Regions from separate parts of the Paenibacillus sp. Leaf72 genome, predicted to be linked through region 3. Evidence: predicted binding sites of a transcription regulator. Region 3 holds the regulator's gene; each other region holds the start of a gene.

The links. Region 3 encodes LexA, which represses DNA repair genes until DNA is damaged. Its sites were predicted from a motif close to CGAACATATGTTCG; they were not measured.
Region 1: a site for LexA is predicted at 3,393-3,406, ahead of recA (recombinase RecA). Genes of this name have one in related genera too.
Region 2: a site for LexA is predicted at 3,453-3,466, ahead of addB (helicase-exonuclease AddAB subunit AddB). Genes of this name have one in related genera too.

Annotation. Positions count from the first base shown of each region.
Region 1 covers NZ_LMLV01000023.1:139,644-146,595, reverse strand. Annotated here, with positions in the region: gene ASF12_RS19250 (helix-turn-helix domain-containing protein) at 1-483, shown strand, start outside; gene ASF12_RS19245 (YajQ family cyclic di-GMP-binding protein) at 521-1,012, shown strand; gene pgsA (CDP-diacylglycerol--glycerol-3-phosphate 3-phosphatidyltransferase) at 1,234-1,809, shown strand; gene ASF12_RS19235 (competence/damage-inducible protein A) at 1,968-3,215, shown strand; gene recA (recombinase RecA) at 3,476-4,537, shown strand; gene ASF12_RS19225 (RecX family transcriptional regulator) at 4,657-5,286, shown strand; gene rny (ribonuclease Y) at 5,518-6,952, shown strand, end outside.
Region 2 covers NZ_LMLV01000001.1:689,647-696,598, forward strand. Annotated here, with positions in the region: gene addB (helicase-exonuclease AddAB subunit AddB) at 1-3,376, opposite strand, end outside; gene ASF12_RS03055 (class I SAM-dependent rRNA methyltransferase) at 3,532-4,911, opposite strand; gene ASF12_RS03060 (Na/Pi cotransporter family protein) at 5,026-6,000, shown strand; gene ASF12_RS03065 (NUDIX hydrolase) at 6,024-6,455, opposite strand; gene mtaB (tRNA (N(6)-L-threonylcarbamoyladenosine(37)-C(2))-methylthiotransferase MtaB) at 6,566-6,952, opposite strand, start outside.
Region 3 covers NZ_LMLV01000031.1:435,861-442,812, forward strand. Annotated here, with positions in the region: gene ASF12_RS25290 (HAD family hydrolase) at 1-360, opposite strand, end outside; gene ASF12_RS25295 (hypothetical protein) at 385-891, opposite strand; gene ASF12_RS25300 (aldo/keto reductase) at 999-1,985, opposite strand; gene ASF12_RS25305 (DUF896 domain-containing protein) at 2,017-2,220, opposite strand; gene ASF12_RS25310 (LysM peptidoglycan-binding domain-containing protein) at 2,569-2,949, opposite strand; gene lexA (transcriptional repressor LexA) at 3,185-3,805, shown strand; gene ASF12_RS25320 (restriction endonuclease) at 3,926-4,675, opposite strand; gene ASF12_RS25325 (LytTR family transcriptional regulator DNA-binding domain-containing protein) at 5,291-5,662, opposite strand; gene ASF12_RS36210 (hypothetical protein) at 5,675-5,800, opposite strand; gene ASF12_RS36675 (accessory gene regulator B family protein) at 5,778-6,287, opposite strand; gene ASF12_RS25330 (hypothetical protein) at 6,232-6,951, opposite strand.

The DNA of each region.
Region 1 (6,952 bases), on a different contig from region 3:
GATCAAGGTACGAAAATTACCGATGAATCTGCACCACCTACGCCAACGCCGGAAGCTGGAGCGTCAACGGGTGCTGTTGCGCCTACGGTTACACCATCTCCTACACCGACGATTCAGGAGGATGTGACGGTTACTTTTTCATCGAAAATCGGCAAGGTCGACCATTATGATGTAGGTCCAGGAACAGCCGTGCACAAGCTGGAAATCAAGGTTGCTGGCGGGAAAAGCTGGATGGAAGTTCGTGAAGGCGGCTCAAAAGGCAGCGCGCTGCTATCGGAAAATGCAAATGACGGCTCGACATTGAACTTTGAATTGACTCAGCCGTTATATATCAATGTGGGCCGTGCCGATCTGGTCACGATTTCAGTTGATGGCGTGCTTGTTCCCGATGGGGACCGTGCAGGCTCAAAAAAAATCCAGTTGAATCCGGCGGCATCGGCGAATGCAGGCAGCCCGGAAGCGACCGGTTCGGCTACGCCATAACACGGATAATAGCTATTTTATAGGGGAGTGGAGTTACATGTCTTCAGAAAGTTCATTTGATATTGTGTCCAAGGTGGACATGCAGGAGCTAAACAATGCGATTCAGCAGGCGGAGCGTGAAATCGAGACGCGCTTTGATTTTAAAGGCAGCAAAAGCAGCATTAAGCTGGAAAATGAAGAGCTGGTTCTCGTCTCTGATGATGAGTACAGATTGAACAGTGTAATTGATATTTTGCAATCGAAAATGATTAAACGCGGCGTGCCGATCAAAAATATGGATTACGGCAAAATTCAGTCGGCTTCGGCGAATACTGTTCGTCAGCATGTAAAGCTTAAGCAGGGCATTGATCAGGAGCATTCCAAAAAAATTAATATTTTGATTCGCGATTCGAAGCTTAAGGTGAAAAGCCTGATTCAAGGCGATCAAATTCGCGTAAGCGGCAAAAGCCGTGACGACTTGCAAGCTGTTATGAATTTGCTGCGCGGTGCTAACTTGCCGATTGAGCTGCAATTTACAAATTATCGTTAACCGCATGTGGCGGTATTGAAGTCCTCTTTTTTCGCTTTTTGCGGGAGAAGGGGGCTTTGTTAAACCTGTTTTTCTTCATTTTGACACCAGATTAAACAATGTATTATACTTGATAAGATAGTTTCGCGGAAGGGATCTGGGGAGACGCAGATGACAGAACAGGTGATTGCAATGATAGGCAATGGCAGGACGGATTTTGTTTTATTCGGGGAGGATGAGGTATGAATCTCGCCAATAAAATCACGCTGGTTAGAATTATTTTAGTGCCGATTATTATGGTTTTCCTACTCGTTAATATGAATGTGGGCTCAGTTGTATTTGATGACTATTCCATTACATATAACCAGATTATTGCGGCGATTATTTTTATTGTGGCAGCGAGTACGGATGGTTTGGACGGGTATATCGCCCGTAAGAACAAAATCGTAACCAACTTAGGCAAGCTTCTCGATCCTCTCGCTGACAAGCTGCTTGTGGCTGCGGTTCTGATTTCCCTTGTGGAGATGGATAAGCTGGCTGGCTGGATTGCCATCCTGATTATTAGCCGTGAATTCGCCGTTACGGGACTTCGTCAAATTGCGCTGCTTGAGGGCAGTGTTATGGCGGCCAGCAACTGGGGCAAATGGAAAACAGCTATACAAATTACGATGATTATCTCGCTTTTGCTTAACAATTTCCCATTTGCTTTCATCTCATTTCCATTTGATTTGATTGCAAGCTGGGTCGCAGTTGCGATTACGCTTTATTCCGGAATTGATTATTTTGTGAAAAATAAACATCTAATACCGGTTGAATAACGATGAAACGCGCTTTGCCGTTTTTTGAAAAGCATCTTTCCTGTTTCGGGAAGGATGCTTTTGCTTAAAATATAAGAAATTTATAAGTTACACCCCTATAATGGGCTTATATTTCATCGCGAAATGGCGCTGCCATTACCTAAAGGAGGATGAATAGCATGAAAGCAGAAATTATTGCAGTAGGTACAGAATTGCTGCTCGGACAGATTGTAAATACAAATGCACAGTATTTGTCCCAAGAGCTGGCCGCGCTAGGCATTGATGTTTATTTTCAAACCGTAGTCGGGGATAACCCCGAGCGTATTCGCAAAGCAATTGTGACAGCGAGAGAACGCGCTGACCTGCTCGTGTTTACAGGCGGTTTGGGGCCCACGCTTGATGATTTGACGAAGGATGTGCTGGCTGCTTATTTGAGCCGTGGTTTGTCCTTGCACAAGCCTTCCATGGATAAAATCGAAGAGCTGTTCAGCTCAAGAGGCGTACATATGGTTGAAAGCAATCGCAGACAGGCATTGTCTATCGATGGAAGCGTACCGCTGCACAATGCGGCGGGCCTTGCGGTAGGCAACGCTCTGACGGAGGATGGCACGCATTATATGCTGCTGCCGGGACCTCCACGGGAAATGAAGCCGATGATCGACGGGCCGGGCAAGGAATGGCTGCGGACGCTGCTCGGGCATGAGCAGCCGCTTTATTCGCGGTTGCTGAAGTTTGCAGGCATTGGGGAATCCAATTTGGAGGCTAAACTGCTCGATCTAATCGAGGCTCAGGTTGACCCGACAATTGCTCCTTATGCGAAGGAAGGCGAGGTAGCTATTCGCGTTTCGACGAAGGCGGCCACACAGGCAGAGGCTGATGGCAAGATTGATGCGACAGTGGAGCAGATTATTGAACGCATTGGAGAGCATCTATACGCCCAAGAGGACATTCCGCTGGAGGAGGCGGTCATAAGACTGCTTCGCGCTAGCAGACGCAAGCTAGCTAGTGCTGAGAGCTGCAGCGGCGGTCTGCTAGCAGAGTTGATTACGAGCGTACCTGGAAGCAGTGGGGAATACACGGGCGGTGTTGTAACGTATACGAATGAAATGAAGCATGCGCTGCTAGGCATACCTCTTGCGCAGCTAGAGGGCGAAGGGGCTCCTGGCGCCATAAGCGAATCGACAGCTGCGCTAATGGCTGAGCGGGTGCAGCAGCTCGCAGACAGCGATTTCGGCGTGTCTATAACAGGTGTTGCTGGCCCTGCGGAGAGTGAAGGCAAGCCGGTAGGGCTTGTTTATATAGCTATTGCCGAGCGTGGCAAGGAGACGATGGTTTATCCATTGCAATTAAGCGGCAGCCGGACGATTATTCGCGTTCGCGCTGTAAAAACATTGCTGTACCGTTTGTGGCTTGCAATTCAAAACTAACTATATAAGAGTTCTTCGACCAAAATTTGGCGAAAGGTGTTGCTTTTTGCCGGAAACGGGCGTATACTGAACTCAACTTACGGAAGAACCGTGGCGAAGATAACTTTGCTGCGGTTTTTTTTGTTTAGTTACAGATATTTAAAAGTTGCATGCCTTCCGTCGGCTTCACAAAAAAAACGAATGTATGTTCGAAAAAGTGCTTGGCAAAGGGTCGGAAAAAGGTTATCATTATATTATAAATAACGAAGGATGTGAGTTGATTGGCTGATCGTCGTGCTGCGTTAGATATGGCTATGCGTCAAATTGAGAAACAATTCGGCAAGGGCTCTATCATGAAACTAGGGGAATCAACACATATGCAAGTGGAGGTCGTGCCGAGCGGCTCGCTTGCTTTAGATATCGCACTTGGAATCGGGGGTTTCCCGAGAGGACGTATTATTGAAGTATATGGACCGGAATCATCTGGTAAAACGACCGTTGCGCTTCATGCGATTGCAGAAGTTCAACGTGCAGGCGGACAAGCTGCCTTTATCGATGCGGAGCATGCACTTGATCCGTTATATGCAAGCAAGCTGGGCGTTAATATCGATGAATTGCTGCTTTCCCAGCCAGATACAGGGGAGCAAGGGCTGGAAATTGCAGAAGCGCTCGTTCGTAGTGGCGCGGTTGACATTGTTGTTATCGACTCTGTTGCAGCACTGGTACCTAAGGCTGAGATCGAAGGCGACATGGGTGACTCGCACGTTGGTTTGCAGGCACGCCTAATGTCACAGGCACTTCGCAAGCTATCCGGAGCCATCAGCAAATCGAAGACGATTACGATCTTTATTAACCAACTGCGTGAGAAAGTCGGCGTTATGTTCGGTAACCCTGAGACGACACCAGGTGGACGCGCTTTGAAATTTTATTCCAGCGTACGTCTTGATGTCCGCCGGATTGAGACACTGAAGCAAGGCAATGATATGATTGGTAACCGTACACGTATTAAAGTTGTCAAAAACAAAGTGGCTCCGCCGTTCAAGCAAGCCGAGGTTGACATTATGTACGGTGAGGGCATTTCCAAAGAGGGTACGCTCGTTGATTTGGGCGTTGAACTCGATATTGTACAAAAAAGCGGTGCATGGTTCTCTTACAATGGCGAGCGCCTCGGTCAAGGCCGGGAAAATGCTAAGCAGTTTTTGAAAGACCATGAAGATATTGCAGACGTCATTGATAAGCAAATTCGTGATGCCAGCAACTTGGTAGCGACTGCTACTCAAGCGACAGGTCTTGGTCAAGAAGAAGAGGATGAAGACGATTTTGATGAGTCTGAATTGGACTAATACGCTCAATTAGTAGCGAAATGGATAAAGAATGATGATGACGCCGTTCCTTTCTAGGGACGGCGAACTTGTTTTATTTAGCATTTATAACTAGTTGCAAAACGTAACATGGAGGGCCTATGATTGAAATCAGAGCGGTTGAGAAAGACAGCAAGCATCGAAGCCGCTATCTTATATTCGCAGAAGGCGAAGAGCCGATTTTATCGGTTCATGAGGATCTGTTGATCCGCCATACACTGTTTAAAGGACAACTTCTTACAGAGGCGCAAATAGAGGAAATTGGCAGCGAGGACGAGCGTTATCGCGCTTATGCGATGGCGGTTTATTATTTGGGTTTTAAGCCGCGGACAAGCAAGCAAATAGAGCAGTATCTGAAACGGAAAATAATTGCTGAGGATCATATTAATTACACCATTGAGCGTTTAGAAAAGGAACATATTGTGGATGATGAACAGTATGCGATGCAATTTGCTGCTCAGCGAATGAAAAGCAGCCAGAAGGGCAGGCGTTACATTCAGCAGGAATTGCTGCAGCGGGGTGTGTCGAAAACAGCTGCGCTTGCCGCTACTTCGGCAATTGACAGTGAAATGGAGCTTGAAACAGCTATTGCTACAGCTTCCAAAAAATGGCGAACTATAAAAGGCGAGCCGTTTGAGCGCAGACGCAAGCTGGCAGCTTTTTTAATACGAAGGGGCTTTCCTGTAGACATTATTAAAGCCGCAGTAAAATCAGCGGAAGAGAATGCATAATCAATAAAGCAAAAAGATCACGTTGGGCTTTTGCTTGACAATTGATTTTACCAAAAGATAAAATGAATTTGTATTCCTTCCACATCAAATCTATTTTCCTTCCAAAAATTGATTTGAGAAGATTATTTTCGGCAAGTTGTTAGAAGATGAAAACGGTATGGAAACCGACTAAAATCAAATATCATTCCAAGCGTTTGCTTTTGTGAATGCAACGAGGAGGTGAACAAGAGGATGAATCCTATTTGGACGATCTTGATCAGTCTCGTTGTTGGCGTTATTTTCTTTGGAGTTGGTTATTTTATTCGAAAGTCGATTGCCGAAGCCAAAATTTCCAGTGCTGAGCAGGCTGCTATCCAAATCGTAGAAAATGCGAAAAAAGAAGCAGAAGCGCAGAAAAAGGAAACGGTGCTGGAAGCGAAAGATGAAGTCCACAAACTTCGTACCGAAGCTGAAAAAGACATTCGTGAACGTCGTAATGAGGTTCAGCGACAGGACAGACGTTTACTCCAGAAAGAGGAGTCGTTGGATAAAAAATTAGAAGCGCTGGAACGCAAAGAAGAATTAGTTGCCAACAAAGAGAAACGGATCGATGAAACCCAAGAACAGATTGATACCATCTATAAGCAGCAGCTTAGCGAGCTGGAGCGAATTTCCGGCTTGACGATGGAAGGTGCGAAATCGATTATTTTGTCTAATGTTGAACAGGAAGTACGACATGAGACAGCGCAGATGATCAAGGAAATCGAGCAGCAGGCTAAAGAAGAAGCAGATAAAAAAGCACGTGATATTATATCGCTCGCTATCCAACGTTGTGCGGCTGATCACGTAGCAGAAACGACTGTATCAGTCGTCTCCTTACCGAATGAGGAAATGAAAGGCCGCATTATCGGACGCGAAGGTCGTAATATCCGCGCTCTGGAAACATTGACCGGTATCGATCTCATTATCGACGATACACCGGAAGCGGTCATCCTGTCCGGCTTCGATCCTATCCGGCGTGAAATTGCCCGAACTTCACTTGAGAAGCTTGTCGCTGACGGACGTATCCATCCTGCTCGTATTGAAGAGATGGTTGAGAAATCACGCAAGGAAGTGGACGAGCGTATCCGTGAATACGGGGAGCAAGCTACTTTTGAGGTGGGTGTGCATGGCTTGCATCCTGACTTGATTAAGATTTTGGGAAGACTCAAGTATCGGACAAGCTACGGTCAAAACGTGCTCAAGCACTCCATGGAGGTTGCTTACTTGACTGGACTTATGGCTGCCGAGCTGGGCGAGGATATTACTCTCGCGAAGCGTGCAGGCTTGCTGCATGACATCGGTAAAGCACTTGACCATGAGGTTGAAGGCTCGCACGTTGAGATTGGCGTTGAATTAGCCAAGAAGTACAAAGAACATCCTGTTGTTATTAACAGTATCGCTTCCCACCATGGTGATTGTGAAGCCACTTCGGTTATCGCAATGCTGGTTGGTGCAGCTGACGCCTTGTCGGCAGCACGTCCAGGCGCACGCCGTGAGACGCTCGAAACGTACATCAAGCGTCTGGAGAAGCTGGAGAATATTTCGGAGTCATTCGATGGTGTTGAGAAATCGTATGCCATCCAGGCCGGCCGTGAAGTACGCGTTATGGTACAGCCTGAGAAGATTGACGATACAGAAGCATTCC
Region 2 (6,952 bases), on a different contig from region 3:
AGCTGATTTCCGAGCCAATTCCGCTAATGGTCCTCCTGACAGAATCCCGCAAAATGTCCCACTGCTTGTCCGTCACGACGGAGGAGCTGCTGTAGAACGCCCCATCCTTCTTGAGCGCTACAGGCAATAGCTCGGAGTGTCCCGTTTCCAGCTGATCATCCATGAGGCGCACCGCCTCGGCTTCTGCCGTAACGAGTCCTCTTAGCTTAAAGCGTTTGCGCAGCTCTGCTTTGATTTTCGCTTCGTTCATTTGATTAGAAAGCGCAAGCAGCGGATTATGCACGTGAAAATAAAGCACGCCCGCAGGCGATGCCTGCTTTCCAAGCCAGCCGGGAGAATGCGTCACCAATACGTCCAAATACGTCAGCATTTGCAGGGAAAGGCCAAAGGCCACCTCCTCCAGGCGCAGCTGGGTCACGCTAGACTTGTAATCCAGTACACGCAACAACAGGCCCTGCTCCGTATCCGCAGCATCAACCCGGTCGATTCGCCCGATTATTTCCATAGAACGTCCATCCTGCAAAGGAATAATAAGCGGCGGCAGTGTGCCGCCCGGGCCAAAATCAACCTCCAGCCCGACGGGCTGGAATGCGGCCCGGCGGGCATGCTCGCTCAGCATAATGGCAGCCTGCGCTACAATTTCCTTAAGCTTGCGGGCAATGTAGCGATAGCGGCCGCTGCTCAGCAAAATTTGCGATTGCAGCCTTGGTGCAAGCTCGTCCACCGTTTGAACCGCCGCCTCGCGGATCTGACGCTCGGAAGCCGAGCCGAAAGCGTGACCAAGCCCGCCTTCTCCAGCCAAACGGCTGAGCGCAGCATGAAATAGCTGACCCACATCCGGCGCCTCCAGCCGGTGCATTTTCCGCTCGCGCAGCTTCAGTCCGTGAATCGCAAAATGCTGAAAAGGGCACGACACGAAACGCTCCATTCTCGATACGCTCGCTCTCAAGCGAACGCCATAAAGCTGCTGTGCCGTATCAGCGGTCAACAGCTCCTCTTGATTCACATAACCAAGAGATTTTGTAAGCAGCGATAGCTTCGTTTGCCATTCTGGACGTACGGCGAACCAATTGTAAAGCTCCCACCAAAAAGGAGCGATCTCGCTTCCCTGCTTCCAAGCCCGCAGCTCCGTAATTAAATACGACAAGGCACGTTCTGGATGCTGAATATATTCCCTTTGCTCCTTTACCGACATAGTCTGCGTAGGCTCCGCCTGCACTTGCTGTATCGGCAATCCGTGAAACAGCTGCCTCACCTGCCTAATAATTTCCGATGGCAGCAGGCTTTTCCCCTCTTCATCAGCCTCTGACCAACTCATCCACAAATGTCTGCTCGGCGTTGTGAGCGCACTATAAATCAGAAAACGCTCATCCAGCAGCCTCCGCTTGAGGCCCGGCGCCATGACCAAGCCTTCTTCAGCCAGCCGCTCCCGCTCCTGGTCCGTCAGCACGCCATCCTCTTGAAAACGCGTCGGCATGATGCCATCATTAGCTCCCAGCACGTAACAGACCTGCACCTGACTGGAACGCGTACGGTCCATGCTGCCCACCAGCACCTGATCAAGAGCAGGCGGAATGGCACCTAATTTGAGGCTTTCCAAGCCTGTCTCAAGCATGCCAACGAAAATATCGGCGGACAGCGGTTCATTACCAACTAGCTCTACTAATTGGTCAAGCAAATTCATGACTCCATCCCACAGCTGGCGATGACCGCGTGAGCGCTGTACTCGGCCAGCCTCGCTATCCTCGCGGCTCCAGCGCTCCAGACGTTCCGCAACCCCTGTATGCTCAAGCAAGCGATATAGCGCCTCACACATCATGGTAACATTCGAAGCTTTCTCCAGCTCTTTGCCAAACTGCTGCAAAGGAGGAACGATTACACCGCGCGCGGCCATGACCGCCTCAAACTCCGCCTTCGCACGTTGCGATGGCGCATTGGCCGCTGCATCCTGCTCTTCCTCCAGCGACTCGATGATGAATGGACGCCATCTTTTTTCATCCAGCCACTTCCAGCCATCGATGCCCGCCGCCAAGACGAAGTTTTCCAGCCAATCAAATTGGTCGCGGGGAATGCTTCCATCAAGCGGAAACAGCAGCTCGGTCTTAATGCAGCGGAATACCGCCTCATAGCTCCAATTATGAAGCACCGTCTCCAATGCTGAGCGGATGAACTCGACCAGCGGATGATGGACGGTCGTGTGCCTCTGATCAAGGAAATAGGGGATGCTGTATTCTTGAAACGCTGCTTCGATATAGTCGCTGTAATCCCCCGCATTGCGCACCATAACCGTCATATCACGCCAGCTTAGGCTCTCTTCCCTGACTCTGCGCAGCATATCGCGCGCCAGCAGCTCCACCTCGGTTCGCCGATTTGCCGCCGCATGCAGCGATATGCCGCATAATGGGCTGGTTGCATCGAGCATTGCCGGATTTGGAAGCGCCATTTGTGCCCGTCCTCCGTAGTGGCGCTCCAAATGAGCCAGCATCGGGCTGCTGCTGAACCTGCCCGGCGCTTCGCAGGCAGCATTGCTTGTACCGCCGAGCACAATCGGCTCCAGCAGCGCAACGCCTAAGCCCTCCGCCAGTTCCCTCAGCTTTACATACGCATCCGCTGTAGGGTAAAACAAATCCAGCTCAACTGGCCGCTCTCCAGCCGCATATGCCCGATTCAGCTTAAGCGTAATCGTCACTTTCTTCGCCATGCTTATAAGCGAGCTAAGCGCGGCATATTCTTTTGGCGTAAAGCCATTAAAGCCGTCAATCCAAATTTCGGTGTCCCGTATCGTTGAAAATTGAGACAGCCCCGCTGACAGATAGACCAAATAATCCTCCGAATCGACATACTGCCCGGCGAGCTCTTCCTCCAGCCTTTCGTATACCAGCTGCAAGTCATGCAGCTTGCGCTTCAGCAGCGCCGAGTCCTGCAAAGCAGAAGCAGCCTCTTCTCTGCGCTCTGCAATCATCGCCGGATTAATGCCATATCGCTTCCATTCCGTCAACAGCTCGCCCAGACGCTCAATGAAACCAGGCTTTCCAGCACCATGCTCGAACAGCTCCAATTGATCGCCCAGACGCTGCACGATTTTGTACAGCAGCATGTTTTTGCCTTCGTCGCCGATTGGAATGAGCGCGGTACCGCCAGTTTCCTGCATAACGCGAAGAGCAAGCCTGCGAAGGCTCAGCACTTGCGCCCGAATCATTCCCTGCAATCCGCTGCCGCGAAGCAACGTGTACTCGGACTGGAAGGTCGCCTGCTCCGGCACGAGCAAAATAAGCGGAGGCCCATCCGGGTCAGCGCTCAGCCTGCCGCGAATCGCATCCAGGCAATATGTCGTTTTTCCCGCTCCCGAGCGGCCCAGCACTAATTGAAGCGGCATCCTGCAGCCCTTCCTTCCGTAACCTGTCTATTATCAACCATACTACCATACCCGCCGCGACTTTTCACGAGTCCTTCAAACATACGTTCTTAAATATTTGGCAAAAAAACCTCTTGAACGAGCAAGAAGCACACTCGCCGTTCAAGAGGTTTCCGTTATTTGCTGCGCACCTCAAAGATGGCAAATTTCAAGTAATGCCCTTCTGTTACGCCAAGCAGCTGCGGATGATCCTTGCCCGCCGCCCGCCATTCCACAAGCCGGAGCAGCTTGCCTGCATCAGCTGCGGCCTCTTGGATCGTCTCCAGAAACAAATCAGGACGCATATGGTATGAGCAGCTCGCCGTCACCAGATAGCCGCCTTCATTTACCAGCTTCATGCCATGCAAATTAATATCTTTATAGCCGCGGACAGCACCTGCTACCGCATTTTTTGTTTTGGCAAACGCCGGAGGGTCCAAAATGACAACGTCCCAGGTTTGGCCGCCGCCGCTGATCGGCTTGGACGTATCCGTGCCTGCACGGCTGCGCTCCAAACGCTCCTCCAGCCCCTTCGTTTGCAGTCTCAAGTAATCAAAAGCATCGGTTACGACGAATTGTACGCGATCGGTAAAGCCGTTACGTTCCACATTGCGGCGCGCCGTATCAATCGCATGCTCGGAAATGTCCAAGCAGGTCACTTTCTTCGCTCCGTATTTGCAGGCATGCAAGGTAAAGCTGCCCGTATGCGCAAAGCATTCCAGCACCGTCGCACCATCCCAGTAGGGGAAGGTCACCTCTTTGCCATTGGCATTGACTGGAACGAGTTCCCCCGCTGTCTCTGCACTCGCGCTGCTGTCCTCGGCAGGCTTCGGCATTAGTTTAATGCCGCTGCGGTGGCCCCAGCCCTTCATCAGCGGAGCGATGGAGGCGCGATTTTCACGCTGATCATAGAAATAGCCGGTCTTCTGACCTTCGACTATATCAACCTCAAGCTTAAGCCCGTTCTCTTCAATCTCCAATATGGCCGGGCATTCCCCGTACAGCACGCCTGTACGCTTCTCTAAGCCCTCCAGCTGTCTGACGCCGACATCACTGCGCTCATAAATGCCGTGCGGCTCAAACACCTCGATAAGCGCTTCAATGATCGCATCGCGGTGAATGTCCATGCCAAGTGTCAGCAATTGGATAACCAGCACATCATTAAAGCGGTCTACAGTCAACCCTGGCAGGAAATCAGCTTCTCCGTATACGAGCCTGCAATCCTGATCCGGCACAAAACGGCTGCGATGCTCCTTCGCCTGCTGGAAGCGCTCTTGGAAAAAAGCAGCATCCATCGCCTCCAGCGGCTTGTACGAAACAATGCGCACCGTAATTTGCGATTTTGGATTCCAATAGCCCGTCGCCAGATAACGTCCTTGGTGGCTGACTACATCAACCAAGCCGCCCGGCTCTGCGGTGCCTTCCATTTTATCAATCTCGCTTGCATATACCCAGGGGTGGCCCTGCTCCAAACGTTTTTTGCGCCCGCGCTGCAGCGCTATCCTTGCTCTCGTCATAATGGCAAAACCAACCTCTCTCATGCTTGTCATGCTTGTCTTGTTTGCTGCATATATGTATGGGTACACCTGTCATACACCTGTCACTCGTTTTTAGAAAAGGAGATTCAGTCCATGCTTCATTCTATTATTTTGCCGATTGCAATCGGCTTTGCCTTGTTCTTAAGCGGCATGAAGCTGATGGAGCTGGCGCTGCATCGCCTTGCAGGAACGCAATTGAATCGTATTTTGCAGCGTTTTACCGCTACGCCCATTCACGGACTGGCGGCTGGCGCCATCTCTACTGCTTTTCTTCAGAGCAGCACAGCCGTAACCGTCATCTCTATAGGTCTCGTCAATGCCGGTCTGCTCACCTTTCCGCGAACGCTCGGCATTATTCTTGGCACCAACATCGGCACCTGCCTGACGACGGAGCTGCTTGGGCTTAGCCTTGAGCGTCTCACAATGCCGCTGCTCATCCTCTCCGTCTCCGCCTGGCTGCTGACTGCACTGCTCGGCGAGCTGCAGCTTATCCCCGCCTTGCGGACTGGCGGCTGGCTAAACACGATTCGTTCCGCTTCTGTTGCCACGCTGGGCTTCGGCATACTGCTCGCCGGCATGGCAATGATGCAAAGCGTTGGCCCAGACATTAAGCAAAGCGCCATGTTTGACTGGTTTATGAGCAAAACGGCGGACAGCCTCTGGTGGGGGCTGGCCGCCGGCGCGGTGCTAACTGCAGCCGTGCATAGCAGCACAGCTGTCATAGCCATTATTATGGGTTTTGCGGCAATCGGAGCGATGCCGCTTGAGGTTGGCATCGCCGTTGTGCTAGGCGCAAACATCGGCACCTGCGTCACTGCGCTGCTCGCCTCTATTGGCGGATCGCGCGCGGGTCAATTCGTTGCGCTCGCCCATATAACGCTGAATGTCGGCGGCGCGCTGCTCTTTATGCCGTTTGTCGGCTTGCTTGCTGGACTATCAGCTTGGCTGACCGCAGCTCCAGCGGCGCAAATTGCCCATGCGCAAACGCTGTTTAATATTTTCAGCTCGCTGCTTGCCCTGCCGCTCTGCTATTTGCCAGCGCTGCGACGAATGTCCCGCCAAGATTAACCTTCCAATGCTGCACCATAAAACTATGTAAATGGTATGCCCAGCAGCTCTAATGCACCGGAGACGATCCGATTATTGTTGTCATAGCCCGATTGCTTCTGACGTCTCCATGCATCAAGCGGCTCGAACCAATCCACTCCGCGAATTTCTTCTACTTGAGCTTGCAAATCGCCGCCGATGGCTTCAACCAGGTAATAGTGAACCTCTTTATCGACCGTACCATAGGTATCATGCTGGTACTGATATTTAATTTGGTCAATAGGTGCTATGATATTGCCCTGAAGCCCCGTTTCCTCAGCAATTTCCCGCAATGCGGTCTGCTCAACGGTTTCGCCTGCCTCCATCTTGCCTTTGGGAAGCGATACTTTGCCATAACGATCCTGAATAAGCTGAATTTGCAGCTTGCCTTCCTCCGTGCGGCGGTAGACGACGCCTCCTGCTGATATTTCCTTCACACCTGTTTCCCCCTTGCCTGATTGACATCATATCGCAATAGCGAAAACTCCAGCCGCTTCCTCCTAGCGAAGCCAGCGGCCGAAATTCAAGCCTAATGTATGGCCTTTTGTTATGCTCTCAGTGCTTCCGCTGTTGTATGAATGGCAGCTTGCTGATCTTGCTCATCATCCAGCTCCAGCACGAAGCTGTGAGTTTCGGAGCCGCGAAGCGCCTGCGCTTCGCCTTCCAGCACTCGCACAAGCTGGCCACGGCATTCATTGACGCCAGCTTCCGTAACCTTAACGCGGCACAGCTTGCCGATTAAGTCCTCGGAGCCGTTGAATACCACTTGAATGTAGTTGTCGGAATAGCCCATAACGAATCCCGTTCCTGGAGCTCCCTTGTAGTCGCGCTCTGGAATAATATCAAGCACAGCGCCTACATACTTCTCTGCATAGGCAAGCTGCATGCGCTCGGACAAGTCGATCAGCTTGTGAACGCGTTCGTTCTTAAGTTC
Region 3 (6,952 bases):
CAGTATGGCGCCAAGCTCTGGATTGTCTACGCCCAGCGCTTTTAGCCCTTTCGTCCATGCTTCACGACGATAAGCGGGTGCAAGCTGCTCCAGCTTTCTGAACTCCTCCTGCTCTCCCTCACGGAAGTTAGCCCATAGGCCTTCAAAAGGATTAATTCCGATCATTTTCGTGAAAGGGAACGTTTCATACGATTCATATAAGCTGCGAGCTTCCTTGCGAACAGCTTCCTCCAGCTCTACCGCATCTACGCCCGCTGCTTCCGCACCTGCTTGACAGGTCGCATCAAATGCTTCTTTTACACTACGGTCATCCCATAGCAGTGTGTCATCCAAATCAAATAATACCGCTAGCTTTGCCATTGTTCACTGACGCTCCTGGTCGTTTTATTTTTGTTCGTATGTTATGCCGTTATCTTTGGCAAATTGCTCTAATCTTGCGCTGATTTCATCCGTTGGATAACGATGAAATACTCGCGAAAAAGCCCACGTCGATCCTTTTTGCGGTTCAATCGTCACATAGCCAGGCTGTACGCGAATCGTCTTGATCGCTTCTGCACCTAGACGCTTGTCGCCAGTCATCTTGCGTGTTTGAACATAGTTTTTACCGATTGTAATATACGGGCGCCGCAGGAAAAATACAATTGCCAGAAATACATAGCAGCCAATTGTCACACCTAGCAAGGTATCGAATTTAAATTGCGGGTCCATTTGGGCAAGTATAACGTACATGGCAATAAACAGCAGGAGTAAAATCGGCGCAATATAGCTGCGGCCAACAAAACGATCTGATTGGGGTCCAGCTGGTTTAAAGCTTGGGCCGCCTTGTTTTTTGCGATTTTTGTTAATTTGGTTCGTATTTCGGCGCACCTTGCGCTCCCATGTACGTGACAAATTCGTTCCTCCTTATTATGGCTGCAGCACAAAATCACGCTTAATAAATCAAGTCAGACAAGTGATGCAGGCTGACACCGTATATCTCCAGGTTTCACAGTAATTCGTTAAAACGGACGTTTGAATTTTGCAATAAAACGATTCGGATAGTCTTCGGCAAGCGCGCTGACCTCATCCAGACGGTTCCATATTTCTTCAGGCATCGTCCAGCCGACAGCTCCCATATTATCCTCATATTGCGCAATCGTACTAGCACCAAAGATTGGGGACGTAATGCCTTCCCTTTGCAGCAGCCAATTCAGTGAAACTTGAGCAGGTGTTTTATCAAGTTCCTTGGCAGCTGCTAATACAGCATCCAAAACAGCAAAGTTTTGCTCATTTGCCCGGTTTGCCCAAGCACTTTCGCCTACTTTGCTTGTCAATCTGCCCTCTGTCGGCTCTGTGCGATCATACCTGCCGGTCAGAAAACCGCCACCAAGCGGAGCCCATGGAATAACGCCAACGTTTTCTTCTAGGCAAAGCGACATCATTTCGCGATCCATCTGGCGACTAACGAGGCTATATTGAGGCTGCAGCGAAACAAAGCGTACATACCTATTAGCATCGCTCCATGCCAAAGATTTCATAAGCTGCCATGCAAAAAAGTTAGAACAGCCGATGTAACGCACCTTGCCTGATGTGACAAGATCATCGAGCGTCCGCAGCGTCTCTTCAATCGGCGTAGCATGATCCCATACATGAACCTGATACAAGTCAATGTAATCGGTTTGCAGTCGCTTGAGGCTCGCTTCCACGCCGTCCATAATATGCTTGCGGGACAGCCCTACTCCATTAATATCAGGAGATGTTGTCATTCTAACCTTTGTAGCAACAACCATCTCAGAACGACGGCCTTTAATCGCTTTTCCGACGATCTCTTCAGAGCGTCCGCTTACATAAACGTTCGCCGTATCGAGAAAATTGCCGCCGCGCTCCACAAAACGATTGATCATCTCAAGCGAATCCTGCTCATTCGTTGTATTGCCAAATGTCATCGTTCCAAGACAAAGTTCAGAAACAGCTAGTCCACTACGTCCAAGCAGTTGGTATTTCATAAAATGATGACCGCCTCTCCCATTAAAATAATTAATGCTGTGGCTTCTCGTCTCCCGCTTCACTCTCTTCATCTTCTACGAATTTAATCGTATCAAGCTGTTGGCGAAAATTGCTTTTAAACTGCTCCATATATTTACTGCGCAGCTCAGCCCGTTCCGTCAGTTCCTCGGGCGTCAAACCGACTGTTTTATTTTTACGGGATAATTCATTAATTCTGGCAATAAGCTCTTCCATTGATTGCTCACCTCACTTGCTGTACTTTTCCCAAACTCTTTCTACTTTGACATTACCAATACGCTGTTGTCAAGGTGAAACGGCTGTCGCCGTCCTTTGGCGGCGCAGCGCGTTTCAGTCCGAGAAATATAGAGAATGGATGAGAAAATCATATCCTTTCCTATATTTCAAGAAAATGGGGCTATAATTAAATACAGAATAGATCGTACAACGATAATGCTATCATTGTTCCGATCTATTCTGTATTTAGGTCGAGTATTCACGCTTCAAAAGTTACGAAGAACAGCTACATGATTTCCGTCATGCAAACAGCTTGCGTATAGTATAGAGGCATGCTTCTTAATGAAGCTATGGAGAAGGAATGACCAGCTTCTGCCCAGGCCATATATCTGGCGACGACAGCTGGTTGCGTTCCCGTATTTGATAAACGGACCAGCGTATATCATCAGAACTGTCCGAGTATTTACGTGCAAGCTCCCATAATGTATCGCCTTGCGCAACCACTACCGTCTGTTCTCCAGCAGACGCTGGCGCAACATGATTCACTGAAGCTTCTGTGCGCACCAATAAAAAACCAGAAAACAATACGATAAACAGAGTCAGACACACCGCCAACTTCAAAGCATAGTTGCTAAATCCAGCCATGCTGATTTGCCATTTCATCTTTGCCGCCTTAACAGGCGCTTTCTCTGAGAAAATAGATTGATAGGATTCTGGATAAATGATCATTGCCCTCACTCCCAAACGTTTGTTCTGTTTCGATATTAACACGAACATTTGTTTGTGGTCAACAGACAATGCGAACTTTTGTTTTTAGGAACTTATGTTTGTACGAACGGCGGTTCCATGTTATAATTTGAGAAATAAATACTCATATTGCACTTCGAATGAAGTGCATGGATCAAAGTTTCAATCAAAATTCATGTCGCACTCATCATGGAGTGCGTGAACTGGAGTGATCGTGTTGTCCAAAGCTTCCAATCGCCAGCAGTCGATTCTGGAATTTATAAAGAACGAAGTTCGCGAGAAGGGTTATCCGCCTTCCGTACGTGAAATTGGAGAAGCAGTTGGACTTGCTTCAAGCTCGACTGTACACGGTCATCTGGACCGTCTGGAGAAGAAAGGGCTTATCCGCCGCGATCCAACTAAACCTCGCGCTATCGAGATTTTGGATCAGGAAGATGTCGACGGGATTATCCGTCCTGCTGTTACCCATGTACCGATCGTCGGTAAAGTTACTGCCGGTGTGCCGATTACCGCTACTGAGAATATTGAAGAATATTTCCCCATCTCTTCCCATTACGTAGGAGATGATGATGTATTCATTCTTAATGTCATTGGCGAGAGCATGATTGAAGCCGGCATACATAACGGCGACTACGTTATTGTACGCCAGCAGCAGACCGCTACTAACGGTGATATTGTGGTCGCCATGACTGAGCACGATGAAGCAACAGTCAAAACCTTTTACCGCGAGAAGGATCATATCCGTCTCCAACCGGAAAATGTAACCATGGAACCTATCCGCCTGAAGAACGTTACGATTTTAGGCAAAGTCATCGGCTTGTTCCGGGATTTTCATTAATCGTTGAAATTTCATACCCTTCATACTTGAATAAAGCTGCATCCTTGACCGCACTAGAAACGGGTTGGATGCAGCTTTTTAATTTAGGCAGAGGATTTTTTCAGCTCTCGGTCTTCCTACTCAGACTGCCTCGGTATGACGACATTTAGGAAAGCTTGAACAACCCAAAAACTCTCCACGCGCACTTTTACGACGAACTAATGGCTGGCCACATTTTGCACATGCTACTTCTGTCCTTATTTGCTTCGTAATCATTTTCTCAGTATTGTTTTGTTCTGTGTCGGTATGTGGTGTTGGAATTGATCTATTGGCATTGATCTTCAAAATCATTTCAATGAGCTCTGCTCGATCAATAAGCCGAACTGTATTTGATTTTGCTAGGGTGATTGCAGCTTCTGTATATCCACTGTTGGAAATGACCCATGCCTCATTTGCCGAATAATGTGCGATAGAAGCCTGTGCTTCTTGAACAGCCTTAATCCCGACATTTTTACTATAACGTTTAGCTTGAACGACCACCCTTTGCGCGCCTTTTGCTATAACAAGATCTGCCCCGAAATCTCCTGCTGCCTGCGTCACCGTTACCTTATAGCCATGAGCCTCTAAAAGATGTCCAAGATACTTCTCGAACTGTCGGCCCTCCATCTTATCTATTTCTGCGATACCGGAACGCTTAAGGCGTTCATTACGTTTGCGAGCAATTGATATCGCTACAATTGCATACAACATCATAACCGCACCAAATGCAACACCCGCAAAAATAAAAGAATTTGTAAGCTTATAGGCACCAAAACCAGCACCCAGCATAAGTAGCAGCACAAATGCTTGTACCGGGTCCAATTCCTCTTTCTTCCTTCTACGTTTTGCCATATTTAGATCCCCTTTGTTCAACATAATATACCTTATATCGGCATATATAATAGGAATTTGTACCTAATAATGAAAAATACATAAAAGTTATCAGTCTACTCACTTTACTTAACTTTGTTTCATCACAATCAGTAGTATCGATTTTCACAATAACTAACACCATATAAAAAGGCTAACACATAGCACTACTGATATCTTCATCAGTAATACTCGTGTCAGCCCTCTCCAAATTTACAGTCGGTTACCGGTATGTATGCTATTGTTTCATCATTCATTTGATGTCATGGATCTGATCGAACCCAGCGAGGAAGAGCTCAACATCCCGTAATCAACAGTATAGCGGAGTGAAACTAATTTCAATTCGCTGGACTGTGAGACGAAAATGAATGCGGCTTTATCTCCCCGCTGCCTGGAACTCGATCATTCCTGCTTTAATATCTTTCTGTCTCTATAATGATATTTGTTTCCCTCTGTTTTACATTTTTAATATAACACAGGATACTAATACGTTTTGTCGTTTTTTGTCGAAATATTTAATCGTTCGATACTAGTATCGATTTTTATTGACATAATAATGAAAATGTGTATTAAAAAAGAGCTAACCCATTTCTGGATTCAGCCCTTTTTTAGTAAGTGTTCCACTAAAGGTAGTTTTCCTTTAGCTACGTTTGCTGTATAACCACCTTCGAAATGCGCAGTTATTGCGTAAAATGTTTTAGTAACCTCTCGAATATGCTCTACGTTCACTAGGTTGTTAACATCCAGCGCAACAAATCCCAATGGCAAAAATATTTGTTTGCATGCTTCAAGTGTCGTTATGAATGTAAAAAGGCCCTTAGTGGTATGGAATCTCGGAATGTGATAGTTTTTTTTGGGTTGGAATATATCTACAAAAAAAACTTCACCTAATTTGAATGTATCAAACTGATCTCCATCGATTTCCCCATCATAAATTCGTTGTCCTAGAATCTCAGTCATTAGATCCATATGATATCCACTCTACTTACGAAGTTCTTTTGGGATAGGTTGAGCCCCAATGAACCCTTTTCGATTTCCACTTGCGACGGAACGCTCAGCGTCTTTTTGCAGTTTTTCTGCAATTTTACGCGCTAGTTTTTGCATCATATTCAGCACCTCCGTCCCTTTGATGAATGGATACCAATACCATCTGAGCGAAAAAAACTAAAGTAACTACATCTGATTGAAAAAATATATTTGACAAAATGAGCAACAAAGGTAAGTTCCTTTCACTGCCCCTACTCCAGCAAATCAATAACGTTAAACTCAACAATATCAATATTATCATGACTGTACCACTTAAGACAATATGTGGAATTATAGATAAAAGGCAAGTTGAGACAATCACACACGTTGTTAAGGACTTAAAATGAAAGCCTCCAGTAAACTTCCTCAGAGTCCAAAAAGCCACTAGACCAATTAAAGTCTGTATAAATGATTCAGTTGCAATCCCAATAATCAATGTAACAGCGATTATAGTTGCAGAACAAATCCGATTACCCAAAGAATAGGCCATCACTTCTACAGATACGCTGCCCTCAGGATCTAACCTTTTTATGAAAAGCGCCATTCTTTGTGATATAAACTCTATCATCCTCTGATTCTCTCCTTCTAGAGAGGAAATATAGGGTGCCAAGTATCAATAATACTAGGGGGTAAGCGTACAAGGCTGCGTCGTAATGAACGGTCAAAAATAAAGATGTCGTGATTATGGCTACAGCAGCTAATGTAGATATTGCAAGCATTCCGTTCGTTCCGGTAAATAGTTTTTCCTTGCGGCTTAAATCATGCGGAGGAATGACGATAAAAGTAAATCCGTAATTAAATACTGTAATCAGCCATCCGACCGCCAACGAAGCAGCGTCTGTGAAAAATTGAATCGCAATAACCCCGTTCCCTCCTGTATTCTGAGCAACAACATCGCTAACACCTAACGCTGTCACGGCAAAATAGATCGGAAACTGAATACATACATAGGCGGCATAACCTACCGCTACCATCAAACCAGAATAAACAAGTCTAATTTTAAGTGAATACCGAAAAAACGCTGCGAAGATTAAAAATTGCCCAAATATATCTATGTATGGTGATAACCCAACCACAACCCGGACTGCATATGACCAACCGGCCACCCCAATGCAAATAAAAAGGACATTCCATTTATATGCTGCAAGTGGCTGCCTATACGATTTAATCATCAATACAACCATCGCAATTGCATCCAATATGCTAAAAAGCAAATAACTCGCTGTCTCCATT